One region of the Streptomyces sp. NPDC059989 genome, then DNA from elsewhere that is predicted to be linked to it. Evidence: predicted binding sites of a transcription regulator. Region 1 holds the regulator's gene; the other holds the start of a gene.
The links. Region 1 encodes HspR, which represses chaperone genes until heat shock. Its sites were predicted from a motif close to TTGAGNNNNNNNNNCTCAA; they were not measured.

Region 1 (12,879 bases):
TGCTGCCGGTGGCCGCCGTCATGGCGAGAGCCCGGCCGCGCACCGCGGTCCTGGTGACCGCGGGGCTGGCCGGGCTCTCGTACGGCTACGGGCTCTACCTGATGCTGGTGGCGCGCGTACCGCTCTAGCAGCGGGCGACTAGTTGTCGTCGCCGTTCTTCTCGTCGTCGCCGTCGGTGGAGTCGATCTCCTTCTCCAGGCCGAACTGCTCGACGAGCCACTTGTCGAACTCGATGGAGGCGCGGACCCAGCTCACCGTGGAGGACACGAAGTGCTCCAGGTTGACGCCGGTGCCGATCAGCATCTGCGCCTCACCGATCAGACGGACCGAGCCGTCGTCATGGGTGTGGCTGTAGACCTTGGGCCACAGGGTGCGGCGGTTCCAGTCGTCGATCGACTCGAGCAGCTGCGGCTTCTCGTCGATCTTGTGCGGACGGTCGTAGAAGGTCCGCACCGAGAAGACCTGCTGCTCGTCCTCGCCGCGGAACATGAAGTACGTACGGAACTCCTCCCACGGCGCCGCGAGGTCACCCTCGTCGTCGACGACGTACTTGAGCTCCATCTGCTCCAGCAGCTGCTTGACCAGATCCTGGTCGGGGACGACGGGGCCCGCCGGTCCTGTGGCCTGCGGCTCGGGCTGCTGCCCTCCGAAGTTCGGAATCGAGGCCGGGTCGATGCTCACCGTGTACTTCCCTTCGTGCGGATAACTGCATCCTCCCCCATCCCGCCTACCCCGTGTCCACCCCCGCACGTGCGATCCGCTCCCGGCGGAACCCCGCGGCCGGAGATCCCCCGGCCGCGGGGCCCCGTCCGGGTCAGAGCGCCTTGCCGACCAGCAGGTCTTCGCCGGCCACGTCGACCCGTACGGTGTCGCCGTCCCGGACCTCGCCCGACAGGATCTCCTTCGCCAGGCGGTCGCCGATGGCCGTCTGGATCAGCCGGCGCAGCGGGCGGGCGCCGTAGGCGGGGTCGTTGCCCTTGTCCGCCAGCCAGGCCAGCGCCTCGGGGGTGACCTCCAGGGTCAGGCGCCGGTCGGCGAGGCGCTGGGCGAGGCGGTCGATCTGGAGCCGGGCGATGTGCGCGAGCTCGTCGCCGGTCAGCGCGGAGAAGACCACCAGGTCGTCCAGGCGGTTGAGGAACTCCGGCTTGAAGCTCGCCCGCACCACGTCCAGGACCTGCTGCTTCTTCTGGTCCGGCGGGGTCACCGGGTCCACCAGGAACTGGCTGCCCAGGTTCGAGGTGAGGACCAGGATGGCGTTGCGGAAGTCCACGGTGCGGCCCTGGCCGTCCGTGAGGCGGCCGTCGTCCAGGACCTGGAGCAGGATGTCGAAGACCTCGGGGTGGGCCTTCTCGACCTCGTCCAGGAGCACCACGCTGTACGGGCGGCGGCGCACGGCCTCGGTGAGCTGGCCGCCCTCCTCGTAGCCGACGTAGCCGGGCGGGGCGCCGACGAGGCGGGCCACGCTGTGCTTCTCGCCGTACTCCGACATGTCGATCCGGACCATGGCCCGCTCGTCGTCGAAGAGGAAGTCGGCCAGTGCCTTGGCCAGCTCGGTCTTGCCCACGCCCGTCGGGCCCAGGAAGAGAAAGGAGCCGGTCGGACGGTCCGGGTCGGCGATGCCGGCGCGGGTGCGGCGTACGGCGTCCGAGACGGCCCGTACGGCCTCGCCCTGGCCGATCAGGCGGCGGCCCAGCTCGTCCTCCATGCGGAGCAGCTTGCGGGTCTCGCCTTCGAGGAGCCGGCCCGCCGGGATGCCGGTCCAGGCGGCGACCACGTCCGCGATGTCGTCCGGGCCGACCTCGTCCTTGACCATCGTGTCCTTCGAGACTTCGGCCTCGGCCTCGGTGGCCTCCGCCAGCTCGTGCTCCAGGGCCGGGATCTCCCCGTAGAGCAGCTTGGAGGCGGCGTCGAAGTCCCCGTCGCGCTGGGCGCGCTCGGCCTGCCCGCGCAGGTCGTCCAGGCGCTCCTTGAGCTCGCCGACCCGGTTGAGGGACTGCTTCTCCTTCTCCCAGCGGGCGGTCAGGCCCCGCAGGTCCTCCTCCTTGTCGGCCAGGTCCTTGCGGATCTTCTCCAGGCGCTCCAGGGAGGCCGGGTCGGACTCGTTCTTCAGCGCCAGCTCCTCCATCCGCAGGCGGTCGACGGAGCGCTGGAGCTCGTCGATCTCCAGCGGGGAGGAGTCGATCTCCATGCGGAGCCGGGACATGGACTCGTCGACGAGGTCGATGGCCTTGTCGGGGAGGAAGCGGGAGGTGATGTACCGGTCGGAGAGGGTCGCGGCGGCCACCAGTGCGCTGTCGTTGATGACGACCTTGTGGTGGGCCTCGTAGCGGCCCTTGAGCCCGCGCAGGATCGCGATGGTGTCCTCGACGGACGGCTCGGCGACCAGCACCTGCTGGAAGCGCCGCTCCAGCGCAGGGTCCTTCTCGATGCGCTCGCGGTACTCGTCGAGGGTGGTCGCGCCGACCATGCGCAGCTCGCCGCGGGCCAGCATGGGCTTGAGCATGTTGCCCGCGTCCATGGACGAGTCGCCGCCGGCGCCCGCGCCGACGACGGTGTGCAGCTCGTCGATGAAGGTGATGATCTGGCCGTCGCTGGACTTGATCTCGGCGAGGACGGTCTTGAGCCGTTCCTCGAACTCGCCGCGGTACTTGGCGCCGGCGACCATGGCGCCGAGGTCGAGGGCGACGAGGCGCTTGTTCTTCAGGGACTCGGGGACGTCGCCCTTGATGATGCGCTGGGCCAGACCCTCGACGACGGCCGTCTTGCCGACGCCGGGCTCGCCGATGAGCACAGGGTTGTTCTTCGTACGGCGCGACAGCACCTGGACGACGCGCCGGATCTCCTGGTCGCGGCCGATGACCGGGTCGAGCTTGCCCTCGCGGGCGGCCGCCGTGAAGTCGGTGCCGAACTTCTCCAGCGCCTTGTACTGACCCTCGGGGTCGGGGGTGGTCACCCGCCGTGCTCCTCGTGCGTTCTGGAAGGCGTCCAGCAGCTTCTTCGCTGTCGCGCCCTGGGTGGAAAGGGCCTCACCGGCCGCGCCGCCCTTGGCGGCGACGGCGATGAGCAGGTGCTCGGTGGAGAGGTAGTCGTCGCCCAGCCGGCCGGCTTCGGCGTCCGCCTCGGCGAGTACGGCGAGCAGCTCGCGGGTGGGCTGCGGCGGCGCGACCGTGGAGCCGGTGACGCTGGGCAGGGCGGCGAGCAGCCGCTCCGCTCCGGCCCGCACGGCGGCCTGGTCGGCGTCGGTGGCCGCGAGGAGGTCGGTGATGTTCTCGTTGTCCTCGCCGGCGAGCAGGGCCAGCAGCAGGTGCGCGGGGGTGAGATCGGCGTGGCCGTCCTTGACGGCCCTGCTGGTGGCTGCGTTCAGCGCGTCCCGGCTCTTGTTGGTCAGCTCGGCGTCCACGGGTGACTTCTCCTCTCCGGAGGCAATGGCAGAACTATGACAAAGACAACCTATGCAAAGTTGAGTCTATTCCACTCAAGGCAGGATTCGGCACCCTGCGGCCGTACCCTTCGGCCATGTCCCATGACGTACTCAACCCGACGCCCGAGTACCTCGCCTTCTGGCGGGAGCGGCACGTCTGCACGCTGACCACCCCGCGCCCCGACGGCACGCCCCACGTGGTGCCGGTGGGCGTGACCTACGACCCGGAGGCGGGGCTGGCCCGGGTGATCAGCAACAAGCACAGCAAGAAGGTCCGCAACATCCTGGCGGCCCAGGCCGCCCAGCCGGGCGGGGCCCGGGTGGCGGTCTGCCAGATGGAGGGGCGCCGCTGGGCCACTCTGGAGGGGCGCGCGGTGATCCGTACGGACGAGGCGTCGGTCGCCGACGCGGTGGCGCGCTACGCGGAGCGCTACGGGCGGACGCCCTCGCCCAATCCCGACCGGGTGGTCATGGAGATCACGCTGGACCGGGCCATGGGCCGCGCGTGACGCAACCGGCGTGCTGCGCGCCCTAGCCGGCGGCTGACTTCTTCATCTTGTCCGGTCCGCATCTGGACGCGGACAGCACAACGGCGCCATCGTGGTCAGGTCCACGATGGCGCCGTTGTGTGGGGGTAGCGCCTGAGCGATCTGCAACGACGGGGGAATCGCTTCAGGCACTGCGGGGGGTGGCGGTGGTGATATCGGGTTCGAAGAGCTGGTGGTCGCGCTGATCAAGATTGACGAAGACCATTCCGTAGCGCACCTCGCAGCGGACGGGCTGCGGCGCGCCCCGCGGGCGGCGCAGGCACCGGTACGCACGTACGTCCTCGTCCTCCTCGCGCACGACGACGATCGGTTGGCCGAACAGGGTCACCATCAGCGAATCCCCGGGGTACGGGATCGCCGTGGCCAGGTCGATGAACTGCCATCCCGACCGGTAAGCGGAGGCCATTTCGCGGCGGAAACCGCGGTCGTCGGGGGTCATGCGTTCGAAGTCTTCCCACCCACACCCCAGCCACTGTCGGACGGCGTGCCTGCCGGCGCGCTGCCCCAGCCGCTGTCGTCCGAGCCGGGAGTTCCCCATCCGCTGTCATTGCCGGTCGGACCGGCCCCCCAGCCGCTGTCGGCGGGAGCGCTGCCCCAGCCGCTGTCCGCGAGCGAGATTCCACCGACAGCAGCAGCCGTAGAGAGAGCAATGGCAGCCACCGAGCGAGCCAATTTCTTGTACATGGTCGACGTTGTCCTCACTTGATGGATTCCTCTCCCCCGCATCTCAGACGATGACTTATCGAGCCACGCCATTGCCACCGTGGCGATGCATCATGTTCCTGTACATGCAGGACCCTGGGGGTGGGAGATTTGCCGATTATGCGCACGAACCAGACACATCCCCATGCGGTGACGGATCTGTGCGACCTCGGGACCGAGCTGTACGCAAGTGCGCTCAGCTCAGGTCGAATCGCCCGCGAGGAAGTGGAGCAGACTCCCTGCCTGCTGGAATTCGCGCTGCTGCACCCTGATCCAGACGACGACAACTGGCTCCGTCCGGTTCCACCTTCGGTGGCACTTGCCCAGCGACTGCACCCGCTGGAACGGGAGATCCTGCAACGCCGGCGCTCCTCCATTGAGCTCACCGAAGCGTTTGAGCCATTCATGGCCATCAGCGCGCTGACTCCCGCGCCCACGCACGCCATCACGGTGCTGGAAGGATTCAACAGGATCAACGCGGCACTCAATGTGGCCACCGCGGAGTGCCAGGCCGAAATGCTGACCATTCAGCCCGGCGGCGGGCGTTCGGAAAACATTCTCAACCAGGCGATAGAGCGGGACCAGCCGCTCATCCGGCGCGGCGTCAGCATGCGCACCCTCTACCAGCACACGGTGCGCCACAGCCGCGGCACGATGGCCTACGTCGACCGCATGGCCAGCGGAAAGGTCGAGATCCGGACCCTGGAGGAGCTCGTCGAACGGCTCATCATCTGCGACGAGTCGGTCGCCTTCATCCCGGCCAGCGACGACCAGCAGATCGCCCTGGAGCTGCGCCACCCGGCCCTCGTGCGCTACCTCGTCCGGGTCTTCGAACAGCTGTGGCGGCGGGCCACCCCGCTCAACGAGCAGATCCCGTACGACCCGACGCCGTCGGGCATCTCCGGCGTGCAGCGGTCCATCGCCCAGCTCCTCGTGGAGGGGCACGTGGACGAGGCCATCGCACGCCGGCTGGGCATGAACGTACGGACGTGCCGCGCGCACATCGCCAAGCTGGCCACCGCCCTCGGCAGCGGCAGCCGCGCCCAACTCGGCTTCCTCATCGCCCAGTCGGGCATCCTGGGCCAGGTCTCGGGACCGGACCGCGAGCCGCGCCTCTGAGCCACTGGCCGCTGAGCCCGTGGTACGCGAAAGGCCCCGCCCGGGTGCCTCCCCCGGCTGCTGCCGGAAGGGGCCCCGGACGGGGCCTTCGTACGCGTTCTGAGCTCCTGGGCCGGGCCCGCCCCGGTCAGTCCATCGGACGCTTGGGGCTGGGCCGCCAGACGACCAGGGCGCTGCCCGGCTGCGGCGGCTGGTACGGGACCAGGTCGCGCCGGTAGGAGGCGTGCACCTGGGCCTCGCGGGCCTGGAGCGCGGCCGCGGCGCCGTCGACGGCGGCGGAGAGCTCGGCCACGCGCTGCTGGAGCGCGGCGACCTGGTTCTCCAGCTCGATGATCCGCTTGATGCCCGCCAGGTTGATGCCCTCGTCCTGGGACAGCGCCTGGACCGTGCGGAGCAGTTCGATGTCACGGGCCGAGTAGCGCCGGCCGCGGCCGGCCGTACGGTCCGGGGAGACCAGGCCGAGGCGGTCGTACTGGCGGAGGGTCTGCGGATGCAGGCCCGAGAGCTGGGCGGCCACCGAGATCACGTAGACCGGGGTCTCGTCGGTGAGCTGGTAGCCCCCACCCAAACGGGAGGACTGTCGTCGGCGGCCGTCCATCTCATGCTCCCTTCGCGGACTCGAACAGCGCGGAGCGCGGGTCCTGGGACTCCGTCGCCTCGCGGTACATCTCCAGCGCCTCGCGGGCCTTGTCCGACAGCTCGGTCGGGACCGAGACCTCCACCGTCACCAGCAGGTCGCCGCGGGTGCCGTCCTTGCGGACCGCTCCCTTGCCGCGGGCCCGCATGGTGCGGCCGTTGGGGGTGCCCGGCGGCAGCTTCAGCGTCACCGAGGGGCCGTTCAGGGTCGGGACCTTGATGTCGGCACCCAGCGCCGCCTCGGCGAAGGTCACCGGGACGGTCACCGTCAGGTTGTCGTCCTTGCGGCCGAAGACCGGGTGGGAATCGACGTGCACGACGACGTAGAGGTCACCGCCGGGACCTCCGCGCTCGCCCGGCGCGCCCTTGCCGCGCAGCCGGATCCGCTGGCCGTCGGAGACGCCCGCCGGGATCCGGACCTGCATGGTGCGGGAGCTGCGGGCGCGCCCGCTGCCCTTGCAGACGTCACAGGGGGTCTCCGCGATCAGGCCGCGGCCCTTGCAGTCCGCGCAGGGGTCGGTCAGCGAGAAACCGCCGCCGCTGCCCCGCGAGACCTGGCCGGTGCCGACGCAGGTCGGGCACACGCGGGGCGTGCCGTTCTTGTCGCCGGTGCCCGAGCAGGCCTTGCAGGGGGCCTGGGAGGACATCCGGAGCGGGACCGTGGCCCCGTCCACCGCCTCCGTGAAGGAGAGGGTGACCTCCGACTCGATGTCCTGGCCGCGGCGCGGCTGGGTGCGGGTCCCCGCACCGGCGCCGGCGCCGCGGTTGAACAGGCCGCCGAAGACGTCGCCCAGGCCGCCGCCGAAGCCGCCGCCCGCACCGCCCGGCTGCTGACCCCCGAAGAGGTCGCCCAGGTCGAAGTTGAAGGAGCCGCCGGCCCCGCCCGGCCCGGGGCGGAAGCCTCCGTTGCCGAACAGGGCGCGCGCCTCGTCGTACTCCTTGCGCTTCTTGGCGTCGCCGAGGATGTCGTTCGCCTCGGAGATCTCCTTGAAGCGCTCCTCGGCGGAGGCGTCGCCCTTGTTGGCGTCCGGGTGGAACTCGCGTGCGAGCTTCCGGTACGCCTTCTTGATCTCGGCCTCGGTGGCGTCCTTCGGGACACCGAGGACCTTGTAGTAGTCCTTCTCGACGAAGTCCTTCGTGCTCATCCCCGGTGTCCCTCCTCTCGTGACGTGCTAATCGATTCAGCCCTTTTCGGGGGCATCCGCGTCCTTGTCCGACGATGACTCGCCGTCCGAGGACTCGGACTTGGGGGCCGCGCCCGGCTGGGGCTCGGCCACCGCGACCCGTGCGGGACGGATCGTACGCTCGCCGATCCGGTACCCCGGCTGAAGGATCGCCACGCAGGTCGTCTCGGTGACGTCCGGCGCGTACGAGTGCATCAGCGCTTCGTGGATCGTCGGGTCGAAGGGCTCGCCCTCCTTGCCGAACTGCTGCAGACCCATCTTGGCGGCGACCGTCTCCAGCGATTCGGCCACCGACTTGAAGCCGCCGACCAGCTCGCCATGCTCCCGCGCCCGGCCGATGTCGTCCAGGGTCGGGAGCAGCTCCGTCAGGAGGGACGCGACCGCGATCTCCTTGACGGTGATCCGGTCCCGCTCCACCCGGCGGCGGTAGTTCTGGTACTCCGCCTGGAGCCGCTGGAGGTCCGCGGTGCGCTCACCGAGCGCCGTACGGGCCTGGTCCAGCTGCGCCAGCAGCGCAACGTCCTGTACTGCGTCCCCGGCCGGGGCCGCCGCCTCCTCCGTGGCGGAGTCGGCGGCCTGCGGCTCGTCGGGCGTGCCGTCGACGGGGACTTCGGGCTTCTCCTCGAACCCCGGGGTCTCCTCCGACATCAGGCAGCGCCGCCCTTCGGCTTCTCGTCGTCGACGATCTCGGCGTCGACGACGTCGTCGTCGGCCTTGGCCTGGGCACCCTCGGCGCCCGCGGCACCGGCGGCGCCCTGAGCGGCCTGGGCATCGGCGTAGATGGCCTGGCCGAGCTTCTGGCTGACCGCGGCGAGCTTCTCGGTCGCGGTGCGGATCTCGGCCGTGTCCTCGCCCTTGAGGGTCTCCTTCAGCTCGGAGACGGCGGCCTCGACCTCGGTCTTGACGTCGGCCGGGACCTTGTCCTCGTTGTCCTTGACGAACTTCTCCGTCTGGTAGACGAGCTGCTCGCCCTGGTTGCGGGACTCGGCCGCCTCCTTGCGACGGAGGTCCTCGTCCGCGTACTGCTCCGCCTCCTGGCGCATGCGGTCGACCTCGTCCTTGCCGAGCGAAGAGCCGCCGGTGACGGTCATCTTCTGCTCCTTGCCCGTGCCAAGGTCCTTGGCCGTGACGTGCATGATGCCGTTCGCGTCGATGTCGAAGGAGACCTCGATCTGCGGGACGCCACGCGGGGCCGGCGGCAGGCCGGTCAGCTCGAACATGCCGAGCTTCTTGTTGTACGCCGCGATCTCGCGCTCGCCCTGGTAGACCTGGATCTGCACGGACGGCTGGTTGTCCTCGGCCGTGGTGAAGATCTCGGACCGCTTGGTCGGGATCGTGGTGTTGCGCTCGATGAGCTTGGTCATGATGCCGCCCTTGGTCTCGATGCCGAGGGACAGCGGGGTCACGTCGAGGAGCAGGACGTCCTTGACCTCACCCTTGAGCACACCGGCCTGGAGGGTGGCGCCGATGGCGACGACCTCGTCCGGGTTGACGCCCTTGTTGGCGTCCTGACCGCCGGTGAGCTCCTTGACGAGCTCGGCGACGGCCGGCATGCGGGTGGAGCCGCCGACCAGGACCACGTGGTCGATCTCGGACAGCTGGATGCCGGCGTCCTTGATGACGTTGTGGAACGGGGTCTTGCAGCGGTCGAGCAGGTCCGCGGTCAGCTGCTGGAACTGGGCGCGGGTGAGCTTCTCGTCCAGGTGCAGCGGGCCCTCGGCGGAAGCCGTGATGTAGGGCAGGTTGATCGAGGTCTCCGTGGAGGAGGACAGCTCGATCTTCGCCTTCTCGGCGGCCTCGCGCAGACGCTGGAGCGCCATCTTGTCCTTGGACAGGTCGACGCCGTGGCCGTTGGCGAACTGCTTCACCAGGTAGTCGACGACGCGCTGGTCCCAGTCGTCGCCACCGAGGTGGTTGTCACCGTTGGTGGCCTTGACCTCGACGACGCCGTCGCCGATCTCCAGGAGCGACACGTCGAAGGTGCCGCCACCGAGGTCGAAGACGAGAATGGTCTGGTCGTCCTTGTCGAGACCGTAGGCCAGGGCGGCGGCGGTGGGCTCGTTGACGATGCGCAGGACGTTGAGGCCCGCGATCTCACCGGCCTCCTTCGTCGCCTGACGCTCGGAGTCGTTGAAGTAGGCCGGGACGGTGATGACCGCGTCCGTGACCTTCTCGCCCAGGTACGCCTCGGCGTCGCGCTTCAGCTTCTGCAGGATGAAGGCGCTCATCTGCTGCGGGTTGAAGTCCTTGCCATCCAGGTTGATCTTCCAGTCAGTGCCCATGTGGCGCTTGACGGAGCGGATGGTCCGGTCCACGTTCGTGACCGCCTGGCGCTTGGCCACCTCGCCGACGAGGACCTCGCCGTTCTTGGCGAAGGCGACGACGGACGGCGTGGTCCTGGCGCCCTCGGCGTTGGTGATGACGGTGGGCTCGCCGCCTTCCAGAACGCTGACGACGGAGTTAGTGGTGCCCAGGTCGATGCCGACCGCACGTGCCATTTCGATTCCTCCAGCTGACTTGAGTGGAACAGACTCAAGGATGCCCCACCGCCGCGCGGGCGTCAACAGAGCTGAGCGTGGTCGGCTCAACCTTTAGCCCACCCTTACGCGCAACCCTGCAATTCAGCCTCGCCGGCGTTTGAGGCGCGGGGTCTGGGGCGGAGCCCCGATCTTCAGCCTCGCCGGCGTTTGAGGCGCGGGGGTCCGGGGGCGGAGCCCCCGGCGGCGGTGCCGCACCCGAACGGGTTCGGGCCGGGCGGCCGGGCCGCGCGCCACACCACCCTCGCCGGAGGCGTACGGCACGGTGCTGGCATGCCGCTCACACTCACCGCCCCCCGGCTACGGGTACGGGTACCCAGCCCCCCGCCTGCGAAAAGGGTGGTCGACCTCGTCGGAGCGACGATCCTGCTGACCCTGCTCGCGCCCGTCCTGGCCGCGGCGGCCGCAGCGCTCTGCGCGACCCGGGGCGGCCGGGTCTTCGTACGGGAGCCCGCGGCGGGCCTGGCCGGCCGGCCCTTCCGGACCTGGCGGTTCCGTACGGACCCGGCAGGGCGGACCGGAGCCGTCCTGGAGCGCTGCGCCCTCGACGCGGCCCCCCAGCTGTTCAACGTGCTCCGCGGGGAGATGTCCCTGGTCGGCCCGCGCCCGGAGCCCCGTACCGACCGCCCCGACCGGCTCCTCGTGCGCCCCGGAATGACCGGTCTCTGGCAGGTGAGCGCGCGCTCCGACCTCCCCTGGGAGGAAATGGCGCTGCTGGACCGACACTATGTGGAGAACCACTGGCTGGGGATGGACCTGGCGATCCTCGCGCAGACCCCGCGGGCCGCCTACCGGCAAAGGCATGCCTGAGCGACACAGATCACCGCGCGCTCAGCTACATTGCGGCGTCGGGAGTGGGTAACCTCATGCCTTGACTCAATAAGTTACCGCTTAGTAAGTGCCGCCCGAGGAGCCCTCCCATGCAACTCGCCGCGATCATCGTGTCGCTGGTCATCACGGTGGTAGCCGTCGCGCTGTTCGGCCGTGCCGTCGCGCAGATCTACCACTTCGTGCGCCTCGGCCAGCCAGTGCCCGCGGGCACGCGCACCGGCGACCCCACGCAGCGCACCATCACGCTGGCCAAGGAGTTCCTCGGCCACACCCGCATGAACCGCTGGGGCATCGTCGGGTTCGCGCACTGGTTCGTGGCGGTGGGCTTCTTCTCGCTGCTGCTGACCATCGTCAACGCCTTCGGCCAGCTCTTCCAGGCCGACTGGCTGATCCCGATCATCGGTGACTGGCTGCCGTACGAGCTCTTCACCGAGTTCCTCGGCCTGATGACCGTGCTCGGCATCGTCACCCTGATCGTGATCCGGCAGCTGAACCGGCCGGGCGGGGCGGGCCGCAAGTCCCGCTTCACGGGCTCCAAGACCGGCCAGGCGTACTTCGTCGAGGCCGTCATCCTGATCGTCGGCGTCTGCATCATGACGCTGCGCGCGCTGGAGGGCGCCCAGCACGGCGTCGACGGCTGGGAGCCCGGCTTCTTCGCCTCGTACCCGCTGATCGCCGCCTTCGACGGGCTGAGCCTGAGCACGCTGCAGCACCTCACCTACTTCTTCGCGGCGCTCAAGATCGTCACGTCCTTCACCTGGATGATCACGGTCTCGCTCAACACCAACATGGGTGTCGCCTGGCACCGCTTCCTCGGCTTCCCGAACATCTGGTTCAAGCGCAACGCGGACGGCTCCACCGCCCTCGGCGCCCTGCAGCCGATGACCAGCGGCGGCAAGGAGATCGACTTCGAGGACCCGGGCGAGGACGACGTCTTCGGCGTCTCCCAGGTCGAGCAGTTCTCCTGGAAGGGCATCCTCGACTTCTCCACGTGTACGGAGTGCGGTCGCTGCCAGTCGCAGTGCCCGGCCTGGAACACCGGCAAGCCCCTCTCCCCCAAGCTCCTGATCATGTCGCTGCGCGACCACGCGCACGCCAAGGCCCCGTACCTGCTCGCAGGCGGCGGCAAGGACATGGAGGGCAACGAGAAGGCCACGGCGGAGCAGCTGAAGGACGTCCCGGCCGCGGCCATCGCCGAGGCCGAGCGCCCGCTGATCGGCACCGCCGAGGAGAACGGCGTCATCGACCCGGACGTGCTGTGGTCCTGCACCACCTGCGGTGCGTGCGTGGAGCAGTGCCCGGTCGACATCGAGCACATCGACCACATCGTCGACATGCGCCGCTACCAGGTGATGATCGAGAGCGCGTTCCCGTCGGAGGCGGGCACGATGCTCAAGAACCTGGAGAAGAAGGGCAACCCCTGGGGCCTGGCGAAGAAGCAGCGCGTCGAGTGGACCAAGGAGGTGGACTTCGAGGTCCCGATCATCGGGAAGGACGCGGAGGACCTCTCCGAGTTCGACTACCTCTACTGGGTCGGCTGCGCCGGCGCCCTGGAGGACCGGGCCAAGAAGACCACGAAGGCCTTCGCGGAGCTGCTGAACATCGCGGGCGTCAAGTTCGCGATCATGGGCGGCGACGAGAAGTGCACCGGTGACTCGCCGCGCCGCCTGGGCAACGAGCCGCTGTTCCAGCAGCTCGGCCAGGAGAACGTGGCCATGCTGAACATGGCCTTCGGCGAGGACGACGACGACCCGTCGACGAAGAAGCCGAAGTCGGCGAAGCGGATCGTCTCGACCTGCCCGCACTGCTTCAACACCATCGCGAACGAGTACCCGCAGCTGGGCGGCGAGTACGAGGTCATCCACCACACGCAGCTGCTCCAGCACCTGATCGACGAGGGC
Region 2 (8,591 bases), on a different contig from region 1:
GCCGGATACCCCGACCCGGCGGTCTACGACGGCTCCTGGAGCGAATGGGGCCTCCCCTCGCCCCACCGCCCCGTCGTCACCGGTCCGGCTGCCCGTCCCCTTTCCTGAATTCCTCCCACAATGCCCGGCTCGCGACCGTGAAGGGATGATCGGGGCCGAGGCTGTGCGTACGCCTCGCCACCACATCCGCCATCAGTTCGAGGCCCGATGCGCGATGCCCGAGCGCCGACTGCGTACGGGCGAAGAGTTGTTGGGCCGACAGCGCGATCGGATAGTCGGGACCGAATCGCCGTCTGTATCCGTCCACGGCCCTTCTGATCGACTCGTCGGCCGCCTCGAAATTCCCCAACACGTACATCGCCCAGGCGTAGTTGTGATGGGAGCCCAAGGTGACCGTGTGATCGGGGCCGAGATACCGGACGCATTCCGGCGGCAGGGAGAGCAGTTCCCTTCCTTCCACCGAGCCGAGTTCGGAGGCGGTCAGCATGGCCAGCAGGCTGGACCGGGAGCGGAGGGTCAACGGATGTGAAGGCCCCAGCGCCTCCCGCCGGCCCCGCACGGTCGACCGGAGCAGTGCGAGGGCTTCTTCGCGTCTGCCGAGATTGGCCCATACGAGCTGAAGTCCGTGGCTGCTGTCCAGGGTGTCCGGATCGTCGGCCCCGAACAGCCGCTCCTGTTCACCGCGGACGCCCCGGAACAGCAATTCGGCTTCGCAATACCTTCCGAGCCGGAAGAGCGCCCGGCCGGCCCGGGAGCGTACGGCCAGGACGAGCCGGTGTTCCGTACCGAGGGCCTGCTCCGTGAGAGCCGCCGCCGCATGGGCGGTTTCCCATGCGCCCAGGTAGTCGCCGGTGCGGTGCAGAGCCGTGGACAGGCGCCCTGCGAGGCCGAGGACACCGGCCTTGGTCGCCGGCTCGACGGCACGGCCCAGCAGTGCGAGGACGTGCGGGGCGAGCAGCCGTAGCCGCAGGTCGTACGGTCCGGCATCGGGCAGGGCCGGGACCTCTGCGTCGAGCAGGCGGAAGGCCGTGGTGTCGAGAGCGGCGAGCCGCTCGCCGGGAGTGGCCGAGGCAACGCTGTCGAGCAGCACCCCGTGACTCTGCACGCACCGCACGCCGACATCGACCAGTTCGGTGAGCGATTGGTCGAGCAGGGCCCGAAGTGCCGTCTCGGACCGGCTGCGAGGCAGGGCCCCGCCGATCTCGGGGCGGTTCAGTACGGAGAGCGGCAGGGGTTCGGCGGCGAACCGGGCCAGCAGCCTGAGCAGGGCGGCCGCCTCGGGCAGGCCGTGTGCTTCGAACGCGTCGAGTGTCAGCTGCCAGGTCCGCCCCACCAGGTGGCGGGGGTCCTCTTCGGACAAGGCTTCAGCTCCTTGGTCGATGAGCTCGACGCGTTCCCCCTCGTCGAGCCGGCGCCCGTAGAGGTCCATCGTCCACGGGTCGAGTACTTGGTGGGAGAGGAAGCCGCCCGCGAGGGTGAGCGCGAGGGGCAGGCGCCCCAACCGGTCGGCGATCGCGGCCGCTTCCTCCAGGGTGCCGCTGTGCGGAGCGAGATCGCACAGCACCAGCGCCGCGTCGTCCCGTGGCAGCACCCCGATGTGCTGCAGTTCCGCGCCGGGCCACCAGCGCGAGGCGGCCCTGCGCGTGGTGATCGCGACGGTGCCGCGGTCACTGGTGCGCAGCCAGTTGCCGTCGCGGAGGATCTCGGGATCGTCGGCGTTGTCGAGCACCAGCAGCCAGGGCTCGGCGGAACGGTCGAGATGCTCCCAGGCGAGGTCGGCGGCCGGCCGGAGCCCGTTGCGGGCGGCCAGCAGTTCGCCGTTGCCCGCCCCCCGATCGGCCGCGACGGCAAGCATGCCGGCCCGCAGGCTCGCCCGGTCGGAGGCATTGACCCACAGCCCGACCCGGCCGGTCACGGAAGTGGCGAACCGGAACAGCGAGCAGGCCACCGCGGTCTTCCCGGAGCCGCCCATCCCGTGGAGGACGTAGACCTCGCCGCCGCGCCCGTCGGCGACGGCTGCCTGTAACCGCTCCAGCACCTCGGTGCGGTCGCGCAGCACCAGCGGTGTCCGGCCGACCGCCGGGCTGCGTACCGAATCCGGGCCGTGGAGCACTGGGTCCGTGCCGCCGTAGTGGTGGTGTTCATTGATGTACTGATCACCCGATGCCTGGTAGACGCGACCGCTGTCCTCGGCGCGGCCGTCCATCGCACCACTCATCGCCGACCGGTGGCGCGGTCGCGCGCGAATGAATTCAGCTCCGGATCCATGGCACTCCCGATTGGATGTGGCTATTTAGCTTCCGGATTTGCGGTAATAGAGTGAACAATTTAATCCTGATGGGATTTTATGTTAACACTCTGTAATGGTCAAGCGTTATTACGGCTGCTCTCCGTGTGGCAGGGGTGATGGACCGTTTCGGCGGCACGTGCCATCTGCAAGTATCCGGCTGGAAGTCGCGCGCAAGCCTTGCTCGGCGAGGGTGTCGGCCGCTACGGTTCGCCTCCACTGAGTCGAGCGTGGGGAGCGAAAACTGTGACCAGGCCGTGGGAAGCCGATCCGACAGCTGGATTCAAGAGGCGTCTCGGTAAATCGCCTCGCGAATTGGGGAACACGACTGACAATCCCGACTGCCCTGATATGTGGGAGCTGGACAACGGTGATGTCGCAATTATTGGAAGGGATCTGACCGCATCGCTCGGAAAAGTCCTGCCCGAGGGGGTGTCCATCGGGGCTGATGAGCGACTCGTGGTAATCCCAAGGAATATGATCATCGCGGCGAAGCCGGACATTCCCAATGTTTGATTCGTTCCAGGATGCGGTTTCTGAGCCTCTGGAACGTCCGAACTATCACGAGGATTTCCGTCGGTTCTACGAGGGCGGCATTCGGTTCCTGAACAAACTGGAGCGCGGGCAGCACTTCAAGGAAAGGGGCTTCCCGAGCTGGGAGGCCTTCTCCTCGGGGGAATGGGGAAGGGCGGTCTCCCTCGTCGAGGAGAAGCGTGAGGTGTATGCGCGTCAATTCGAGAAGGCTGCCCGCCTCGGCATTCTGGAGCGCCGCCTCCGCGTGGTGGAATTTCCCGTCACCCCCTATGTGCAATGGGAGCTGCATGTGCTCAGGTTGCGGGTGGAACTGGGGGACAACATCCGGGTGATGGATGCCCGCAAAATCGCGGACATCGAGAAGGTGCGCCCGGTGCCCGAGGTGGTGATCCTCGGGGACGTCGTCATGTACGAAGTGGTGTACGACAGCGACGGGAATGCGGCAGGAGCAAATCGGTTCACGAATCCGGAGCTCATCGAGGACGTATCGGCCGGATTCAACGCGCTCTATGAGCGGGGAGAGGATTTCTTCGCCTTCTTCGAGCGGGAGATAGCTCCTCTGGCTCCGCCTGTCGTCGGCTGAGGCGCTGCGCAGCGGACGACGGGGCGAGGTGGGGGCGCGGCGCGTGTGCTGCGCCCCCACCGTGCCGAGGTCCGGGGGTTAACCCCACCAGGGGTTCGGGTACCGGCACCATCGGGCGGCGGGGAGTGCGGCGGGAGGATCGGTGCATGACCTCTCACGCCACCTCAGTTCGTTTCGCCCGCACCGCCGTCGTCGCCCTCGGGGCCGGTGTGCTGCTCGCCGGCTGTTCCTTCGGGGACGGCGCGAAGAAGACGGCGACGGCCGACGCCACGGTGACCGAGGCCGTCAGCGCGGTGGAGGTGACCGGGGCACGGGCCGGGTCGATCGAGGTGACCCCGGGCTCCGGAGCCGGCGTCGCCGTCCGGCGTACGGTGCACTACCGCGGCGGCGGTGTTCCGACGCCCGGTCAGAGGGTCACCGGCGGGGTGCTGACCTTCAGCGACGGCTGCGCGGGCGACTGCTACGTCGACTACCGCCTGGAGGTGCCGGCCTCCGCCACGGTCAAGCTCGAAAGCAGCAGCGGCCGCATCACCGTGACGGGCGTGGCGGGGGCCGAGGTGGAGGCCGACTCCGGCGCGGTCACGGCCGACCGCATCGCCGGGCCGCTGAAGATCCGTACCTCGTCCGGATCGATCACCGCGGCCGCCCTCGCCGGGCCGAGCGCCCACGTCCGCTCCGACTCCGGCCATGCCCGTGTGGAGTTCAGCCGGGTGCCCGACTCCGTGGACGCCGAGACCGGCTCGGGTGACGTGAGCCTGGAGGTCCCCTCCGCCGCCTACCGGCTCGCGGTGTCCACCACGTCGGGCAGCCGCGACGTGTCCCTCCCGGAGGATCCCTCGGCTTCCTCCCTCCTCTCCGCGAAGACCACCTCGGGCGACGTACGGATCGCCGCGCAGGGCCGGTGACCGCGGGCGGGGCTTCCGCCGGGCAGGGGGGGCGGGCCGGTGCCACGCTGGGAGGGATGCCGGAGTCTCCCGGCGGCGCCCGCCACCTCGTGGAGCAGCCATGAGCCGTGCAGCGAAGCCCCGCCCGGCCCGGGGGCGGCGCACGTTCCTCGCGGTCGCCGTACTCGCCGGCGGTGCGTTGGCCGGTGCGGGGCCGGCCTCGGCGGAGGGGGCCACCGGGCCGTCCGCGCCCCCGTGCAGCCACAGCCGGCTCGTGGCGAACAGCGCCGAGCGCGTGGGGGCGGACGGGGTGCGGATCGTCGTGATCAACGAAGGCCCGGGGCCGTGCGTCCTCGAAGGCCACCCCACCCTCGCCCTCGCCGGCCAGGGTTCGCCGGACCGGAACAGGCCGCTCTCCGTGGTCCGTCAGGGCGCCGCACGGCCGGTGCGGCTGGGCGTCGGCGGCGCGGCCGAGACCCGGGTCTCGTTCACCCCGGTCCTCGGCGAGGCCGGAGGCTACTGCGCCTCCGGAGCCGAACCGTTCGTCGCGCCGTCCACGGTCGTCGGCATCGCCGGCGGCCACCTCCAACTGGGACCGGACGACGGCGGCGCGTTCGCGCTGTGCGGCACGACCGTGCGCGCCACGGCGTTCCGCGCTGCCTCCTAACCCCTCCCGACCCCCTCCCGACCCCTCCTGACTCCCTCCGGACCGGCTGTTCGCCCCGGGCGAACGGGTGTTGGGGAACATCGGGTCGCGCAGATGCATTGAGTCGGCATAGCTCAACTTCACTGCCGGAGGGAAGATCATGGCTTCGACGTCCGTAACGCTCACCCTGCCCGTGCTGCCGCTCGACGACGAGGTCGTGCTGCCTGGGATGGTCGTTCCGCTGGACCTGTCCGACGCCGAGGTGCGCGGGGCGGTCGAGGCCGCCCAGGCGGCGGTCCGCAGCGGAAAGCCCCGGGTGCTGCTCGTACCGCGGGTCGACGGGAAGTACGCCGGCACCGGTGTGCTCGGGACCGTCGAGCAGGTGGGTCGGCTCTCCGACGGGGATCCCGGAGCGCTCATCCGCGGTGTCGGCCGGGTCCGGATCGGGGCCGGGACCACCGGGCCCGGGGCGGCGCTCTGGGTCGAGGGCGAGAGCGTCGACGAACGGCTCGCCGACCCGCTGCCGGGTTCCGTGACCGAGCTCGTCAAGGAGTACAAGGCGCTCGCCACCAGCTGGCTCAAGAAGCGCGGGGCCTGGCAGGTCGTGGACCGGGTCCAGCAGATCGAGGGCGTCTCGGCGCTCGCCGACAACTCCGGCTACTCGCCCTTCCTGACCGTGGCCCAGAAGGTCGAACTGCTGGAGACCGCCGACCCCGTGGCACGGCTCAAGCTCGCCGTCACCTGGCTCCGCGACCACCTCGCCGAGCAGGACGTCGCCGAGTCCATCGCCAAGGACGTCCAGGACGGCGTCGACAAGCAGCAGCGCGAGTTCCTGCTCCGCCGCCAGCTGGAGGCCGTACGCAAGGAACTGCGCGAGCTCAACGGGGAGAAGGACGGCGAGGAGTCCGACGACTACCGCTCCCGCGTCGAGGCCGCCGACCTGCCCGAGAAGGTACGGGAGGCCGCGCTCAGGGAGGTCGAGAAGCTGGAGCGGGCCAGCGACCAGTCCCCGGAGGGCTCCTGGATCCGGACCTGGCTGGACACGGTGCTCGAACTGCCCTGGAACGAGCGGACCGAGGACGAGTACGACATCCGCGGCGCGCGGGCCGTCCTCGACGCCGAGCACGCCGGGCTCAGCGACGTGAAGGACCGCATCACCGAGTACCTCGCCGTGCGCAAGCGGCGTTCCGAGCGCGGCATGGGCGTCATCGGCGGACGCAGGGGCGGGGCCGTGCTCGCGCTGATCGGGCCTCCGGGCGTCGGAAAGACCTCTCTCGGGGAGTCCGTCGCGCACGCCATGGGGCGGAAGTTCGTCCGCGTCGCGCTCGGCGGCGTACGGGACGAGGCCGAGGTCCGCGGCCACCGCCGGACCTACGTCGGCGCGCTGCCGGGCCGCATCGTCCGCGCCATCAAGGAGGCCGGTTCGATGAACCCCGTCGTCCTCCTCGACGAGATCGACAAGGTGGGCTCCGACTTCCGCGGAGACCCGGCGGCCGCCCTGCTGGAGGTCCTGGACCCCGCGCAGAACCACACCTTCCGCGACCACTACCTGGAGGTGGAACTCGATCTGAGCGACGTCGTCTTCCTGGCCACCGCCAACGTCCTGGAGGCCATCCCGGAGGCGCTCGCCGACCGGATGGAGCTCGTCCGCCTCGACGGGTACACCGAGGACGAGAAGGTCGTGATCGCGCGGGACCACCTGCTGCCGCGCCAGCTGGAGCGCGCCGGGCTCGGCGCCGACGAGGTGGTCCTGGAGGAGGACGCCCTGCGCAGGCTGGCCGGGGAGTACACCCGCGAGGCGGGCGTGCGCACCCTGGAGCGGTCCATCGCGCGGCTGCTGCGCAAGGTGGCCTCGCAGCACGAGCTGGGGGAGCGGGAGCTGCCGTTCCGGATCGGCGCCGACGACCTGCGCGGGCTGATCGGGCGGCCGCACCACGTACCGGAGTCCGCGCAGGACCCGGCCGAACGGCGCACCGCCGTCCCCGGCGTGGCCACCGGCCTCGCGGTCACCGGCGCGGGCGGCGACGTGCTGTTCGTGGAGGCCTCGCTGGCCGACCCGGAGACCGGGGCCGCAGGGCTGACCCTCACCGGGCAGCTCGGCGACGTCATGAAGGAGTCGGCGCAGATCGCGCTCAGCTTCCTGCGCTCGCACGGCGCCGAACTGGAACTCCCGGTCGCCGACCTGAAGGACCGGGGCGTGCACATCCACTTCCCGGCGGGCGCGGTGCCCAAGGACGGCCCGAGCGCGGGCATCACAATGACGACGGCCCTCGCTTCGCTGCTCTCCGGACGGCAGGTCCGCACCGACGTGGCGATGACCGGCGAGGTCTCCCTGACCGGGCGGGTCCTGCCGATCGGCGGCGTCAAGCAGAAGCTGCTGGCCGCACACCGGGCCGGGCTGACCACCGTCATCATCCCCAAGCGCAACGAGGCCGACCTGGACGACGTCCCGGCCGAGGTGCTGGAGGGGCTGGAGGTGCACCCGGTGACGGATGTGCGCCAGGTACTGGAGCTCGCGCTGTCCCAGGCGGAGGTGACGGTAACGGCCGCCGCGTGACGGGCCCGCCGGCGGCCTGGTGGGCCCGTTTCGACAGGGCCGGGCGCGCGCTGGCCCAGGCAGAGGTGACGGCAACGCCCGCCGCGTGACCGGTCCGCCGGGCGGTGGCGGTGGCCTGGTGGGCCGGTCTCGGCGGGGCCGGGCGCGCGCCGGGGTACCTCGGCTCGCGCCCGGCCCAGGCGGCGGTGACAGTAACGCCCGCTACCTGACGGGCCGCCCGGGCGGTGGGCCGGTTTCGGCGGGGCCGGGCGCGCGCCGGGGCACCTCCTCGGGCGCCGAACGTGGCCAGGGGTCGGGGAGTGGCAGCCTTGTTGTGTTCGGCGCCCTGCGGGGGCGCCCCGCCACACACCCGGCCCCACCGAAACCGGCGGGCGGAGCGTCCCGGCGGTGCCGACGCCCCCACCAGGCCGCCACGTGACGGGCCCCGTCCACGGCCCGGGTTCCCGCTCCGGCGGGGTCCCGGGCCGGCGGCACGTCCGCTGCGAAATACTGGCCCCCACCACACTGGCCACCGAAGGAGCGGACGTGCACGCGAGCGAAGACCAGGAGTTCCTTGCCCTGGAGCGGGAGCTGTCCGTCTTCCTCCGGCGTGCCCGCGCCTCCTCCGGCGAGATGGCCCGCGCCCTCCACCCCGAGCTGGAACCCGCCGCGTACGGGCTCCTCACCCGCCTGGAGGCCGCCGGCCGTCAGCGGGCCACCGAGCTCGCCGCCTACTTCGGCGTCGGCAAGGCCACCATGAGCCGCCAGCTGCGGGCCCTGGAGGTCCTCGGCCTCGTCGCCCGCGAGCCGGACCCCGCCGACGGCCGGGCCTTCCTGGTCGGCCTCACGGAGGAGGGCCGCGAGCGCTTCCTGCGCGTACGGGACGCCCGCCGCGAGCAGTACATGCGCAAACTCGCCGACTGGGACCGAGGCGAAGTCGCCGAACTGGCCCGACTGCTGCACCAGTTGAACGCCGGCGCAGAGTAGTCCGCCCGCCTCCCGGCGCTAGCGCCGACGGGCCAGCCGGGCGCCGGGGCGCCCCCGCAGGGCCCGGAACGCGGCCGCCTCCCCACGTCAGCGCCGGCGGGGCCGGGTGTGTGCCGGGGCGCCCCCGCAGGGCC

Region 2: lon (endopeptidase La) is a predicted target of HspR. The motif match lies at 5,054-5,072, and genes of this name have one in related genera.

The regions. Positions count from the first base shown of each region.
Region 1 is NZ_JBHWUO010000003.1:63,341-76,219, reverse strand. It holds gene ACFWBN_RS03690 (hypothetical protein) at 1-128, shown strand, start outside; gene ACFWBN_RS03685 (YbjN domain-containing protein) at 139-681, opposite strand; gene clpB (ATP-dependent chaperone ClpB) at 815-3,400, opposite strand; gene ACFWBN_RS03675 (pyridoxamine 5'-phosphate oxidase family protein) at 3,517-3,930, shown strand; gene ACFWBN_RS03670 ((2Fe-2S)-binding protein) at 4,094-4,408, opposite strand; gene ACFWBN_RS03665 (helix-turn-helix transcriptional regulator) at 4,792-5,790, shown strand; gene ACFWBN_RS03660 (heat shock protein transcriptional repressor HspR) at 5,918-6,388, opposite strand; gene dnaJ (molecular chaperone DnaJ) at 6,390-7,571, opposite strand; gene grpE (nucleotide exchange factor GrpE) at 7,608-8,258, opposite strand; gene dnaK (molecular chaperone DnaK) at 8,258-10,108, opposite strand; gene ACFWBN_RS03640 (sugar transferase) at 10,421-10,957, shown strand; gene ACFWBN_RS03635 ((Fe-S)-binding protein) at 11,068-12,879, shown strand, end outside.
Region 2 is NZ_JBHWUO010000005.1:121,803-130,393, forward strand. It holds gene ACFWBN_RS06610 (sulfurtransferase) at 1-108, shown strand, start outside; gene ACFWBN_RS06615 (tetratricopeptide repeat protein) at 77-2,218, opposite strand; gene ACFWBN_RS06620 (hypothetical protein) at 2,534-2,803, shown strand; gene ACFWBN_RS06625 (DUF6879 family protein) at 2,796-3,404, shown strand; gene ACFWBN_RS06630 (DUF4097 family beta strand repeat-containing protein) at 3,551-4,309, shown strand; gene ACFWBN_RS06635 (DUF4232 domain-containing protein) at 4,410-4,955, shown strand; gene lon (endopeptidase La) at 5,095-7,491, shown strand; gene ACFWBN_RS06645 (MarR family winged helix-turn-helix transcriptional regulator) at 8,017-8,457, shown strand.